Regions from separate parts of the Cytobacillus kochii genome, predicted to be linked through region 2. Evidence: riboswitches for the same ligand, from Rfam matches in the RefSeq annotation. Region 2 holds a riboswitch; each other region holds the start of a gene.
The links. A riboswitch is a leader RNA that binds a small molecule or an ion and turns the genes downstream of it on or off. The one in region 2 is predicted to bind S-adenosylmethionine.
Positions count from the first base shown of each region.

Region 1 (4,715 bases), 2.2 Mb from region 2:
GGTGATCCAAAACAAGTGGAGAAAGTCGCTTGTGGTGAAGTAATACCACGCTCAGTACCAGCCAGCTTAGAAGTGTATCCACTTAGGAAGTGATACATTGCTTGTTCTTTATTCAATTTAGAGATTGGAGGTAATACACCAGAAGCATCAGCTGTTAAGAAGATGATAGTGTTCGGGTGACCTGCAATACTTGGGTCAACAATATTGTCAATTGCTTGTAATTGGTAAGCCGCACGCGTGTTTTCTGTTAGCGTATTGTCCGCATAATCTGCTACGCGTGTTTCTTTGTCTAAAACAACATTCTCAAGTACTGCGCCAAAACGGATGGCATCGAAAATTTGTGGTTCTTTTTCACGTGTAAGGTCGATACACTTCGCATAGCAACCACCTTCAATGTTGAATACTCCATTTGGAGACCAGCCATGCTCATCATCACCGATTAAACGACGGTTTGGATCAGCTGATAATGTTGTTTTACCAGTTCCGGAAAGGCCAAAGAATAAAGCAACATCACCTTCGCGGCCAACATTGGCTGAACAGTGCATAGGGAGAATCCCATTTTCAGGAAGCATGTAGTTCATAACAGAGAAAATAGATTTTTTCATCTCACCAGCATACTCAGTACCACCAATAAGTACAATACGGCGTTCAAATGAAACGATAATAAAAGTTTCTGAAGCTGTACCGTCAACTGCTGGGTCTGCTTTGAAATTAGGTGCTGAAATAACTGTAAATTCAGATTCGTGATCTAATAAATCTTCTTCTGTAGGACGAATAAATAATTGGTGTGCAAAAAGGTTATGCCAAGCATATTCATTAATTACTTGGATTGGCATACGGTGTTTTTTATCCGCACCAGCAAATCCTTTGAATACGAAAACTTCTTCTTTCTCTTTTAAGAAAGCAATCACCTTGTTGTATAAGTTATTGAAGACTGCTTCAGAAATTGGTTGGTTCACACTTCCCCAGTCAATTTTATCTTTAGAGCTTGCTTCTTCAACAGTATATTTGTCTTTAGGTGAACGACCTGTATACTTACCTGTTGTCGCGCGAATTGCACCAGTAGATGTAAGAACACCTTCGTTTCTGTTTAATACTTTTTCAACTAGTTGCGGAACAGATAATTGAACTTGGATGTTTTCGCCTTTTAGTAAATCATTTAACTCAGTTATCGATACAGAATTCATCTGATGAATACCTTCCTTTATATAATATTATTTAAGAGATATGCATCTCAGTCGCTATTTGTGATTATTTCTTCAAAAATAGTATAACACATTTATTCATTCAGTCTATACTATATAAATCATTTTTATATAATTAATGAAATTGTCACAAATACAGGCAGTATTCATTATAAATAGCTTTTGCAAATTTAAAAAGGATAATCAGCAAATTTGTTGTAATTTTTATATATATTAAGGAAAAAGAACGGTATGATCTTAACTAAAATTATCCGTTATCAAAACTAAAGTTTATAGAGTCGTATATGACAATTTTTACATGGAATTGTTAATGAAAAACATTTGACTATATTCCATGTGTAAGTTATGATGAATCCTTGAACGGATACTCTCTTATCCCGAGCTGGTGGAGGGACAGGCCCTATGAAACCCAGCAACCTGCCAACTACATTTTCATGAGCAAAGGTGCTAACCTGATGCAAGGATTTATTACTACTATCCTTGAACGATAAGAGTGAAAGGCGCGAATCATTTTGCTTCAACCTTTTCACTAAATCAGAGAAGAGGTTTTTTTTCATGCTTTTTAACATGATGTTGGCGAATACGAGGAGCGGCTTTTGGAATGTACTATTTATGTATGGGAAAAAGACCAACCATTTTATTCTCAATATTCCAAGTTAGCGCATAGGTTATTAAGGGTATGAGATAAACATTGGCCCATAAATAATGAAGATTCAAATAAGGGAATGAGTTCCGTATCAAAAATAAAGACTATAATAAAGTCTTATTGATTCGATAAATAAGGAGGAAGTCAGATGTCAACAAAACGTAGATTGTTTACTTCTGAATCAGTAACTGAAGGTCATCCGGATAAGATCAGTGACCAAATATCTGATGCAATATTAGATGCTATTTTATCACAGGACCCAAATGCGAGGGTTGCTGCGGAAACGTCTGTTACTACAGGTCTTGTATTGGTTGCAGGAGAAATCACTACATCCACATATGTAGATATTCCAAAAATCGTTCGTGAAACCATTAAGGAAATTGGTTATACACGTGCAAAATATGGCTTTGACTCTGAAACATGTGCTGTATTAACTTCTATTGATGAGCAGTCAGCAGATATTGCTATGGGTGTAGACCAAGCATTAGAAGCGCGTGAAGGACAGATGACTGATGCAGAAATTGAAGCCATTGGTGCTGGAGATCAAGGTTTAATGTTTGGCTTTGCATGTAATGAAACAAAAGAGCTTATGCCATTACCTATTTCATTAGCGCATAAACTTTCTCGCCGTTTAGCTGAAGTAAGAAAAGAGGAAATCTTACCTTACCTTCGCCCAGATGGTAAAACACAAGTAACAGTAGAATATGATGAAAACAACAAACCTGTACGTATTGATACAATTGTTATCTCTACGCAGCACCATCCAGAAATCAGTTTAGAGCAAATTCAACGCAATTTAAAAGAGCATGTAATTAACCCAGTTGTTCCTACTGAATTAATTGATGAAAACACAAAATACTTCATTAACCCAACAGGTCGTTTCGTTATTGGTGGACCTCAAGGTGATGCGGGCTTAACTGGTAGAAAAATTATCGTTGACACATACGGCGGTTATGCACGTCACGGTGGTGGTGCATTCTCTGGTAAGGATGCAACGAAAGTTGACCGTTCAGCTGCTTATGCAGCTCGCTATGTAGCAAAGAATATTGTTGCTGCTGGACTAGCTGACAAAGCAGAAGTACAATTAGCATATGCAATTGGTGTTGCTCAGCCGGTATCCATCAGTATTGATACATTTGGAACTGGAGCAGTATCTGAGGATGTTTTAGTTGAAGTTGTTAGAAACAATTTTGACCTCCGTCCTGCTGGCATTATCAAAATGCTTGATTTGCGCCGTCCGATATACAAGCAAACAGCTGCTTATGGACATTTTGGCCGTACAGATATTGATTTACCTTGGGAGCGCACAGATAAAGCGGAAGAATTGCGTAAGGAAGCTTTAAAATAAATTAGAAAAGTTATGGCTGTAGAAAACTCCTTTAATGAGTTTTCTACAGTTTTTTTATGTGGGAAAGGGGCTATCATTAAATTTTAATAGACCTACAATTGAGGCGAAGCGATTAGCTCGAATATCAAGAAGTGGAATGGTCAAAGATAGCGGCGGCGCAAAAGCGATTAGCTCGTATATCAGAAGTGAAAAGACCAAAGATAGCGGCGCAAAAGTGATTCGCTCGTATATCAGAAGTGAAAAGGACCGAAGATAGTAGAGCAATAGTCGTTTTTTTAGATATTACATTAGCAAAATAAATATAATATTTTAGACTACCGATATTTTACAGAAATCCTTAAGAAAACGATTTCATAAAAATTTAAAATGAATGTCATCTTTTCGTCTTAAATTGTGGGTAAGGAATAAACAACCTTAAGTATATGAAGAAGAAAACATGAACATACTGCCTAGCATAAATCATTCCATTTTTTTTTTCGAAAGGTGAAACTTTTTAAAATAACTTATCGTCTATACAAGGTATGGGAAAAAATACAAACTAGATGAAATAAAAAGTAGGTGACGTACATAATGTGTGGTTTTATTGGTTGTATACATGATCAAGCACAAAAAGTACAAGAAGCAGATAAACAATTTGAGAATATGAATAACATTATTACTCATCGTGGACCAGATGATTCAGGATATTATCGTGCAGACCATATCCAATTTGGTTTCCGTCGATTAAGTATTATAGACATTGAAAGTGGTCATCAACCACTCACTTATGATAATGGTAAATATTGGATTATTTTCAATGGAGAAGTTTATAACTATGTTGAACTACGTGAGGAATTAATCAATAAAGGACTAACTTTTGAAACTAATTCGGATACTGAAGTGATTATTGCTTTATACAGTTATTACAAAGAGAAGGCGGCAGAAAAACTGAGAGGTATGTTTTCCTTCGTTATTTGGGATAAAGAAAAACAAGAAGTTTTTGGAGCGAGAGACCCTTTTGGAATCAAACCATTCTATTATTTTGAAGATGGTGAGACAACTTATTTTGCCTCTGAAAAGAAAAGTATTCTGCTGGCATTGAAAAACGATGTCATTAATTATGATGCTTTGCAGTATTATATGACATATCAATTTGTACCTGAACCGATGACTATGTCAGTGGGTATAAAGAAACTTGAGCCAGGTCATTATTTCAAGAAGAAAATCGGTGGCTCAATGCATATCCAGCGTTATTGGAAAGCACATTTCCAACCTGTACAAAAAGAAGAATCTCAGTTTATTAAAGAGATTCAAGATGTTTTAACTGACTCAGTTAAAATGCATATGCGCAGTGATGTACCTGTAGGTTCGTTTTTATCGGGCGGGATTGATTCTTCTATTATTGCATCCATAGCAAAACAGTTTCACCCCAATATTAAAACGTTTTCAGTAGGTTTTGAAAGAGACGGTTTTAGTGAAGTGGATGTGGCTAAAGAAACAGCCGAAAAACTAGGTGTTGAAAATATAAGCTATATCA
Region 1 is NZ_CP085254.1:3,578,696-3,583,410, reverse strand. It holds gene pckA (phosphoenolpyruvate carboxykinase (ATP)) at 1-1,187, opposite strand, end outside; SAM riboswitch class I at 1,575-1,699, shown strand; gene metK (methionine adenosyltransferase) at 2,000-3,199, shown strand; gene asnB (asparagine synthase (glutamine-hydrolyzing)) at 3,770-4,715, shown strand, end outside.
Region 1: linked by a shared signal. The riboswitch ahead of metK (methionine adenosyltransferase) and the one ahead of LG276_RS06320 (2,3-diketo-5-methylthiopentyl-1-phosphate enolase) in region 2 are both predicted to bind S-adenosylmethionine.

Region 2 (4,715 bases):
CGATTCATCTTTTCCTTGGATAATAAAGACCCCATGCCCACTTACGATGAAGCGGACTTCATCATCGGTATGATGGTGCTCTCTTTGAAAGTTAATTAATAATTCATCTAAATTTGGCGTACTGTCTGAAAGTGAAATAACATCTGCAGCTTTGTAGCCGCGCTTTTCAGAAATGGTTTTGATTTCAGTTGAAAATGCATCTAGTATGGCTTGCTTTTCATCATCAGATAAATCGTATTTTTCGTGTAATGTCACTTCTAATTGCTCAATGTTCCAATTTTCATAGATGACTTCTTGTGCAGTTAAAAATGTAGATACCTCTTGTTGATCAGTAATCACTTTTTCTTCGTTTTTGAATTTAATAATGGCCATGTAAAACGCCTCCTTTTAATTGAATAAGAGATAATTTATATTGAAATAAAAATTCGCAAGCTTCTAATAATTTTTTTGCTTCAAACCCATCGACTCCCCAAACAGTAATCCCGTGGTTGTGAATTAAGACTGCACCTTTCTCTTTGCTGACGTAAGCAGAAAAGTGATCCGCTAATGTAGGGATATCCGCATCATTGCGAATGATCGGGATGGTGAGTATATCATCTTCTCCCCATAATCCAAATGCTTTAATTAACTCTTGATGCTGAAAAGTTACTACACCTTCTTGATAGAAAAGCTCAGAAATAACATTATTAGCAACTGTATGAACATGAAGACTTGCTCCTGATGACGTTTTCTTATAGATTTCACAATGTAATAAAGTCTCAGCTGAAGGTTTAGATGACGTGTTTTCTAGGGGCCTTCCTTCTAAGTCTACTAATAAAAAATCATTGACTGTTCTCTTTCTTTTATCAAGTCCACTTGAAGTGACTAAAAAGCTGTTTTCATCTACGCGAATGGATAAATTACCACTAGTACCCATAAACCAATCTCTAGCCGCTAACTCATCTTTAATATCAGCTAATGTATCCCACTCTGTTTCATACGTTGTCATGATTTCGCACCAACTAGTTCATCGAGGTATTCAATGCAATCATGGAAGGTTTCAAAAGGAGTATAAGAAATACCAGTTTCTTCACATTTTTGAATTAAGAAATCTCTAGCAAGTACGGCATCTGCTATTTTGGCTGCTTCAAAGTCTGTAATCGAATCGCCAATAAGAATATTAAAGTGTTCTGGAGATGAGTGTTTTCTAATAATGGTTGGTTTACAACAGCCGCAACCTTGTGAAGAACATAGTTCATCACACTGGTGTGGATAGTGAATATCTATCGTTTCTAAAGCAAAGCTTGCCTGATTGCAAAATACTTTCGTAAATGGCCCATAAGGTTCAAGTACTGGTTCTAAAAAAAAGTCAATTCCACCACTAACAATATAAAGAGGGATATCGTTTTCGTGTGTATATCTAACAAAAGCTGAAAATCCTTCACGAATTTCTGCACTATTTAATACAAAATGGATAATCTCTTCTTTTTTACTTGTTGGTAAAAGTGAGAAGAGATTTTTAACACCCTCTTGGATAGAGATATTTTGAGCTAAAATATCTTCCTTGATCTGTTTTGCCTCAATAGGACCGAAATGCTCCATAATCTTTACAATGTTATCGTTATTCGTAATTGTTCCATCAAAATCACAAAAAATCATTGGTTTTGTCATCTTTTACGACGTACCTCCCCATTTTGCTAATGCTGCTTCCAATTCTTGCGCTTTTGTTGCACGATGAGTATTTTGTTGTATGACGTGGTCAATGGCTTGCCTAAAGGCTCTCACGCCAGCTGCTGCTCCTTCAGGATGACCATGGACCCCTCCGCCCGCATTAATTATACAATCATTGCCAAAATCATGATAAAGCAACGGAACTAAACCTGGATGAATGCCTGCTGAGGGGACCGGGAATGCCTGATTCAAGCCATTTTCTTCGGTTAACTGTCTAGCGATAGCTAAGGTTTTTTCTTTTTCCAAGGCAACAGAACCATATGGAGAAGGAAATAAAGAGAAATCTGCACCTGCTAAGCGAGTAAGATTACCGAGTAATAAGTCAGGAGCCACACCATAGAAGTTTGAAGAAGTATAGGCCCCACTATATGCAGGATGTGCCATGATAGGTAACTGCACTTCACTGTTTTCAGCTAGTGTTTGGAGCATATCTAGACCGTAAGTGTGAACATTGAATAATAATGCATCCGCCCCTAATTCGGTCGCATGTTTTGCTTTATCTACTAAATCCATTGTTCTCCCAGATAAATTGACTGCATAATGTGTCCTTTTTCCAGTCTTTTCATAGACTTCATCTAGTATTTCTTTACCTGCGATAATTCTGTCTTCAAAAGAGATGTTGACATCAAAAAGAATTTCATCATCTTTTACAATATCAACGCCTCCCATAGCCTGGTCTCTTAACTGTTCTCTTAAGAAGTGAATATCCCTGCCGATGATGCCTTTAAATATACTCATAAGTAATGGGCGGTCTTGAGTATTTAGTTTCGATCTTATATTTTTTATACCGAATTTTGGTCCTGGAAAACGGGAAAGATCCTCATTATCAAATTCTAGGTTTAATAATTTTACTTCACCATCTAGAGATAACTTTCCAAATACGGTTGTTAAGATTGCTGGAATATCAAATGTGAAATTATATGTAGGGTAGGCGATACTAATTTCGCACCTTACTTCACCGAATCGATTGGGATGTTCATCATCATAAAACTCTTGTAGTGCAGTGACTCTGCCTTTATGTTTTAGTAATTGTTTTTGCTCAAGTAATGGTAACGCTGTCCACGAGCCTATCGTTAATCCTAAAGCGATATCCTCTGCTTTTTTCTCTAATGAACCGGGTCTTGCGTATACTTGATAAGTTGCAATTACATCTCCCATATGAGAACCCTCCCTGATGGTTTCGAATTTACATTGACAATAAAAAACCCTCTTCTTAATCAATAAGAAGAGGGTTAGTTCGCAGTGATAGAACCTTCTCCTTATCTGTCAGCATGATTGCTGCAAGAATTAGCACCGTGTTCATTTAGAATCGGTTGCCGGGCTTCATCGGGCTCGTCCCTCCGCCTGCTCTTGATAAGAAAATTTATGATTATCGTTTTAAATTTTTGCACAATTGTATTATGTCACCAGGTGTTTTATCTGTCAACAGAGAATTTTTTACGTTATATGACAAAATTCCTTTATCCATAAAAAGATGAAAAGTTTTTTAAAAAAAGATTGACACTTTTTTATAATCGGTGCTAGTATTTGCTCAAGATATTTCAAAAAATGAATCTTTTATACTCTTATCAAGAGCAGGTGGAGGGAAATATGGCCCGATGAAACCCAGCAACCGACCGTAATATCGTTGTGAAACGAGGCGCAGCTAGAGAATTTCTGCGCCTAATGTAAGGCACGGTGCTAATTCCATTCAGAAGTTATTCTGAAAGATGAGAGGCAAAATCGTCATGACGAATGCCTCTTTCTGTACTGGAAAGGGGCATTTTTGTTTCTGTAGTGACAAAGCAGGTCCGACTATATCTCTTCATGTAGTCACCCCTGTTTTGTGCCACAGATAAATAAAGAAATAAGGGGGAAGAGATATGGCTGTTTTAGAAAATATAGGTTACCGCGCTTTGACAGAGGAATCTGCGTGTGAATACGTGAAGAGTTTAAAGCTGTTTTTACCGGATGAAAAAATAACGGTGGAAGAGATTGGTGATGGTAATTTGAATTATGTTTACCGTATTACTTCTAATCGTAAAAGTGTAATTATTAAGCAAGCACTCCCTTATGCAAAAGTAGTCGGGGAAAGCTGGCCACTAACACTTAAACGAGCAAAACTGGAGGCAGAAGTCCTTAAGAAGCATGGTGAATTCGTTCCTCACCTCCTCCCAGCAGTACTAGCAACAGATGAAGAGCTAGCATTAACTGTGATGGAGGATCTTTCCCATCTGACAATTGTAAGAGACGGATTGATTCAAGGGGATCATTATCCGAAGTTATCAGCTCATATTGGGGAGTACCTAGCAAAGACATTGTTTTCAACTTCAGATTTTGCTCTTCATCCGTTTGAGAAAAAGAAATTGGTCGCTAAATTTTCAAATCCGGAACTATGTAAAATCACTGAGGATTTAGTATTCACCGATCCATTTTTTGATGTGGAAACGAATGATTTTGAAGCTGAGTTGGCTGAAGTGGTTCAGCAACTATGGGCTAATGACAAGTTGAAGCTTGAAGTAGCCAAAATAAAATATGCTTTTCTCACAGAAGCAGAGAGCTTACTACATGGTGACCTACATACAGGGAGTATATTTGCGAGTAAGAGTGAGACGAAGGTGATTGATCCTGAGTTCGGCTTTTATGGTCCGATTGGATTTGATGTCGGTCAATATATTGCCCATCTCATTTTCCAAGTACTTGTACGAAACGAAAACGATAGAATCGTTATTCGTCAACAGATTGAAGAAGTATGGGATGTGTTTTCTCAATATTTTTCAGAAGCTTGGGAAAATTCTGTTGTTAATCCTTTTACGAAAGTACCAGGCGCTCTAGAATCTTTTCTAGCTAAAGTATTTAAAGATGCTATCGGAGTAGTGGGATGTGAATTAATTCGGAGAACAATCGGATTGTCTCATGTGAAGGATCTTGATGGAATAGAAGATAGTTCAATTAGATTATATGTGAAAAAGTCAACGATTCAATTAGGTTCATCCTTGATTATTAATCGCAAAAACATAGGAACA
Region 2 is NZ_CP085254.1:1,161,574-1,166,288, forward strand. It holds gene LG276_RS06305 (acireductone dioxygenase) at 1-372, opposite strand, end outside; gene LG276_RS06310 (methylthioribulose 1-phosphate dehydratase) at 359-988, opposite strand; gene LG276_RS06315 (2-hydroxy-3-keto-5-methylthiopentenyl-1-phosphate phosphatase) at 985-1,650, opposite strand; gene LG276_RS06320 (2,3-diketo-5-methylthiopentyl-1-phosphate enolase) at 1,654-2,868, opposite strand; SAM riboswitch class I at 2,967-3,070, opposite strand; SAM riboswitch class I at 3,273-3,426, shown strand; gene mtnK (S-methyl-5-thioribose kinase) at 3,573-4,715, shown strand, end outside.

Region 3 (4,715 bases), 280 kb from region 2:
ATGCTGTGTTTTTTTTTGCTCAACTGACTAAGCACTAGGTAGATTTGAGCACTTTTATCTGTAATTCTTTTAAGTAGCTCTCTTCATCTACTTATGTCATAATTTTCATAAAGAGTAATATGGAGGGGTTTCCTTTGCACAAAATTCAAGATTTAGGTAATGATATTCAACTGATTGATTTAATGGATTTACAAACACCTGAGCGTACGGGGGCGTATATATTAGGTGCTGAAGAATTAACAGTGATTGAAACAAGCGCTAGTCCTTCGATTCCTCACCTTATAGAAGGGTTGCAAGAATTGAACATTAACCTAGAAGATATCAAGCATATTATTGTCACCCATGTACATTTAGACCATGCTGGTGGAACTGGTTTGTTCTTAGAACAATGTCCAGAAGCAAAAGTATATGTTCATCCAAGAGGTAAACGGCATTTAGCTGACCCTAGTAAATTAATTGCTGGTGCTAGAATGGTATATGGCGATGAGTTTGATCAACTATTTAATCCGATTGTGCCAATTGATGAGAAGAGGTTAGTCGCGATGGAAGAGGGACAATCATTGGATATCGGTGGACGTTTGTTAACTTTCTATGATACCCCTGGCCATGCAAAGCACCACTTTTCAATCCATGATTCGAAAAGTAATGGCTTCTTTACTGGCGATACAATTGGCGTATTTTATCCTGGCATAGCAAGAAAAGGATATCCATTAGTCCTGCCATCGACTTCTCCTAATCAGTTTGATCCAGAGGCGATGTTATCTTCTGTTGAAAAAATCGAATCACTTCAACCACAACATATCTTTTTTGGGCATTATGGTGAGGGCCCTGAACCAAAGGATGTTTTTACACAAATTCGTTATTGGTTACCTATATTTACTTCAGTTGCAGATGACGTTTTTCTCCAAGAAAATGACATAATAAAAATGCAGGAAGCCATACAATCGGAATTGTTGGAACAAGTAAAACATTATTTATTAACAGCGCACCATGTTGAACTTAGTGCAGAGGATAAGAAGCTAATAGGCTTAGATTTAAATGTCTGCACAATGGGGATGATTGATAGATTGCAGAAAGAGAAATAAAGATTTAAGTCGTGTGGTTTGGAGGTAATTAACATGGATTTGGAAGAAATAAGATCAGAGATACAGCATCGTCAATCAGATATATTGGGTAGCTCTAGATTGGTTAAATTCGCTGTTCTTCTTCCCCTAATAGAAAAAGATGGAGAAATACATATTTTGTTTGAAGTACGGTCTTTATCTATGAGAAGACAGCCAGGGGAAATTTGCTTTCCTGGGGGGAAAATGGATCAAGACGATGTGGATTTGATTGAGACGGCAAAAAGGGAGACCAGTGAAGAGTTAGGTATCCCAATTGGAGAAGTCTCTGTTTTTTCAGAACTTGATTATGTAGTGACACCTTATGATACAGTGATTTATCCGTTTGTAGGCACAATAGAGAGCATCAGTGATCTTAAGCTAAATCCAGAGGAAGTGGATCAAATTTTCACAGTACCACTTGCTTATTTTTTGAAAGAGGGACCATCAATTCATTATATTGAGATGAAGCCAGAGCCTAATAGTAGCTTCCCTTATCATCTCATTCCTAATGGGGAAAAATATAAATGGCAAACGCGAAGGATGCAAGAAATTTTTTATACTTATAAAGGTCATGTGATATGGGGGTTAACAGCTAAGATACTGTATCATTTTTTGACACTTATCCAGGATGAAAATAAATAAATTTTCAAAATGTTATTGACGATTCCCTATAAAAGGGTATATGATGTTAAACAAATAAATAGAACTTCTTATCCAGAGAGGCGGAGGGACTGACCCAGTGAAGCCTCGGCAACCAGCAATCTTTTGTATGGTGCCAATTTCAGAGGATATTATCCAAAGATAAGGAGAAGGTGAGCGTGTGAATTCAAAGCCCTTCTGCCCTTCTTGGTGGAAGGGCTTTTTATGTGATGAAGCCAATAATATTTTATTGGAATATAAAATATATTCAGATTTTATATTGACGACAATTTGTTTTTTGGATATAATTCTATTTGTAATTAAAGTATTAACGCTTTAAAAAATAAAATATTTCTTATCGAGAGTGACGGAGGGATCAGGCCCTATGAAGTCCGGCAACCTTCAAGCAAATGCTTGAAAAGGTGCTAAATCCTGCAGGCAGTGAATGTCTGGAAGATAAGATGAGGCAACCCCCTCTTCTTATGAAGAGGGGGTTATTTATTTTAATTATCCGACTAAAAAGTAGAGGAGAGTATATAATGACGAATCAATTTAACACTTATGATGATGAGACGATTTTATTACATGGAGGTCAATCACCAGACCCGACAACGGGATCTCGTGCAGTTCCTATTTATCAAACGAGTTCATATGTTTTTCATAATACAGATCATGCGCAAAGCCTATTTTCATTGGATGAGACGGGAAATATCTATTCACGAATCGGTAATCCAACGGTAGATGTATTAGAAAAACGTATTGCTTTATTAGAAGATGGGGTAGCGGCAGTAGCGACTTCATCTGGAATGGCAGCTATAGCTCTTTCGATTATGAATATTGCCCAAGCGGGTGATGAGATTGTTGCAGCTTCGAACCTTTATGGTGGAACATATAATCTTTTTGCTATAACACTTCCGAAATATGGGATTAAAGTTCATTTTGTTGATGGTTCTGACCCTGAGAATTACCGTAAAGCGATTACGCCAAAAACTAAGGCTTTATATGGAGAGATTATTGGGAACCCAAGTCTTCATGTCCTAGATGTAGAGGCAGTTGCAAATATTGCTCATGAAAATGATATTCCTCTTATTATTGATAATACTTTCGCTTCACCTTATCTTTGCAAACCAATCCAATGGGGTGCAGATATTGTCATTCACTCGGCAACAAAATGGATTGGAGGTCATGGAACAACAATTGGTGGACTTGTAGTTGATGGCGGACGATTTAATTGGAATCATGATAAGTTTCCTGGTTTTACTCAGCCAGACCCAAGTTATAACGGTATTGTTTATGCGAATGAGTTTGGTACTCTCGCTTTCAGTACAAAGCTTCGTGTTCAGTTGCTGCGCGATTTTGGGTCATCATTAAGCCCACATAGTGCATTTCTTTTACTCCAAGGATTGGAAACACTCCATTTACGTATAGAGAAACATACGGAAAATGCAGCGAAGATAGCTCATTTCTTAAACGCCCATCCAGCTGTCGATTGGGTCGCATATCCAGGTTTAGCAGAGCATCCAGCGCATGAACTCGCGAAGAAATATTTAAACACTGGCTTCGGTTCCATTGTGAACTTCGGTATTAAAGGTGGCCGAGATGCAGGTAAGAAAGTGATAGATACCATTGCATTGTGGTCTCATGTAGCCAATGTAGGGGATGCGAAGTCACTCATTATTCATCCGGCTTCAACCACTCATCAACAGTTAAGTGCAGAAGATTTAATTAAAAGCGGTGTAAGTGAGGAGCTCATACGTTTATCAGTTGGGATTGAATCGGTTAGAGATTTAACCAATGACTTAGATCAAGCCTTCTTTGAAGCGACTGGTATTTCTTCGAAGGGAGAACAAAAAGGAGAAACAGCAGTAAATGATGAAGGTGTTATTCGGTGGGCATTACAATCATCCTCATTAAAAGAAGATGTGGATGGCGAAGAGGTGCAAAGAGCAAAAAGGATTGCTGTTGTTGGTTTAAGTGGAAATCCTGCTAGACCAAGTTACCGTTTAGCAAGAAAAATGCAAAGATTAGGTTATCAAATCGTGCCAGTTAATCCAAGAGAAACAGAAGTATTAGGTGAACAGGCATATCCAAATTTAAAATCCATTCCTTATACCATTGATATTGTGCAAGTATTTAGAAGCCCTGAAGCTGCGATAGAAGTGGCGAAAGAGGCAGTAGAAATCCAACCAAAAGTGTTCTGGCTGCAAGAAGGTGTCATTTCTCCAAAAGCAGTTGAAATAGCAAAAGAAGCTGGACTTGAAGCGGTACAAAATCGCTGCACATATAAAGAGGCACAGAGATTAAGAGGTTCTATTGTAACCTTTGCTTGTGAAATTTAAAACCGAGGTTGAGGAGAGTCATCAATGAAGAAATGGTTCGTATTTTTAATTGTCGTTTTATCAATTGGATTCATTAGTGCTTGCGGGGATAGTGAGGCAAGCACTAATGATAGCAATGGCGAAGGAAAACCAGAAAAAATTGTTTTAGACTATGCCTATTATTCTCCAACAAGTGTCATTTTAAAGAAATTCGGTTGGGCAGAAGAAGCGTTTGCCGAAGATGATATTGATGTTGAGTTTGTCCTCAGTCAAGGGAGTAATAAGGCACTTGAGTTTCTTAATAGCAGCAGTGTAGATTTTGGTTCAACTGCAGGTGCAGCGGCATTAATTGCAAAAGCAAATGGTGCTCCAATTGAATCAGTCTATATATACTCAAAACCAGAATGGACGGCATTAGTTGCACCGAAAGGATCAGCTATCAAATCAGTTGAAGACTTGAAGGGAAAGAAAGTAGCAGCAACGATTGGAACAGATCCATATATCTTTTTACTGCGCTCTTTAAATGAAGCCGGATTGACATCAACGGATGTAGAAATCGTTAACTTGCAACACGCTGACGGTGGAACGGCATTAACAACAGGGCAAGTAGACGCTTGGGCTGGTTTAGATCCACATATGGCTAAATTAGAACTTG
Region 3 is NZ_CP085254.1:1,441,597-1,446,311, forward strand. It holds gene LG276_RS07735 (MBL fold metallo-hydrolase) at 135-1,085, shown strand; gene LG276_RS07740 (CoA pyrophosphatase) at 1,119-1,745, shown strand; SAM riboswitch class I at 1,811-1,911, shown strand; SAM riboswitch class I at 2,095-2,205, shown strand; gene LG276_RS07745 (PLP-dependent aspartate aminotransferase family protein) at 2,282-4,081, shown strand; gene LG276_RS07750 (aliphatic sulfonate ABC transporter substrate-binding protein) at 4,106-4,715, shown strand, end outside.
Region 3: linked by a shared signal. The riboswitch ahead of LG276_RS07745 (PLP-dependent aspartate aminotransferase family protein) and the one ahead of LG276_RS06320 (2,3-diketo-5-methylthiopentyl-1-phosphate enolase) in region 2 are both predicted to bind S-adenosylmethionine.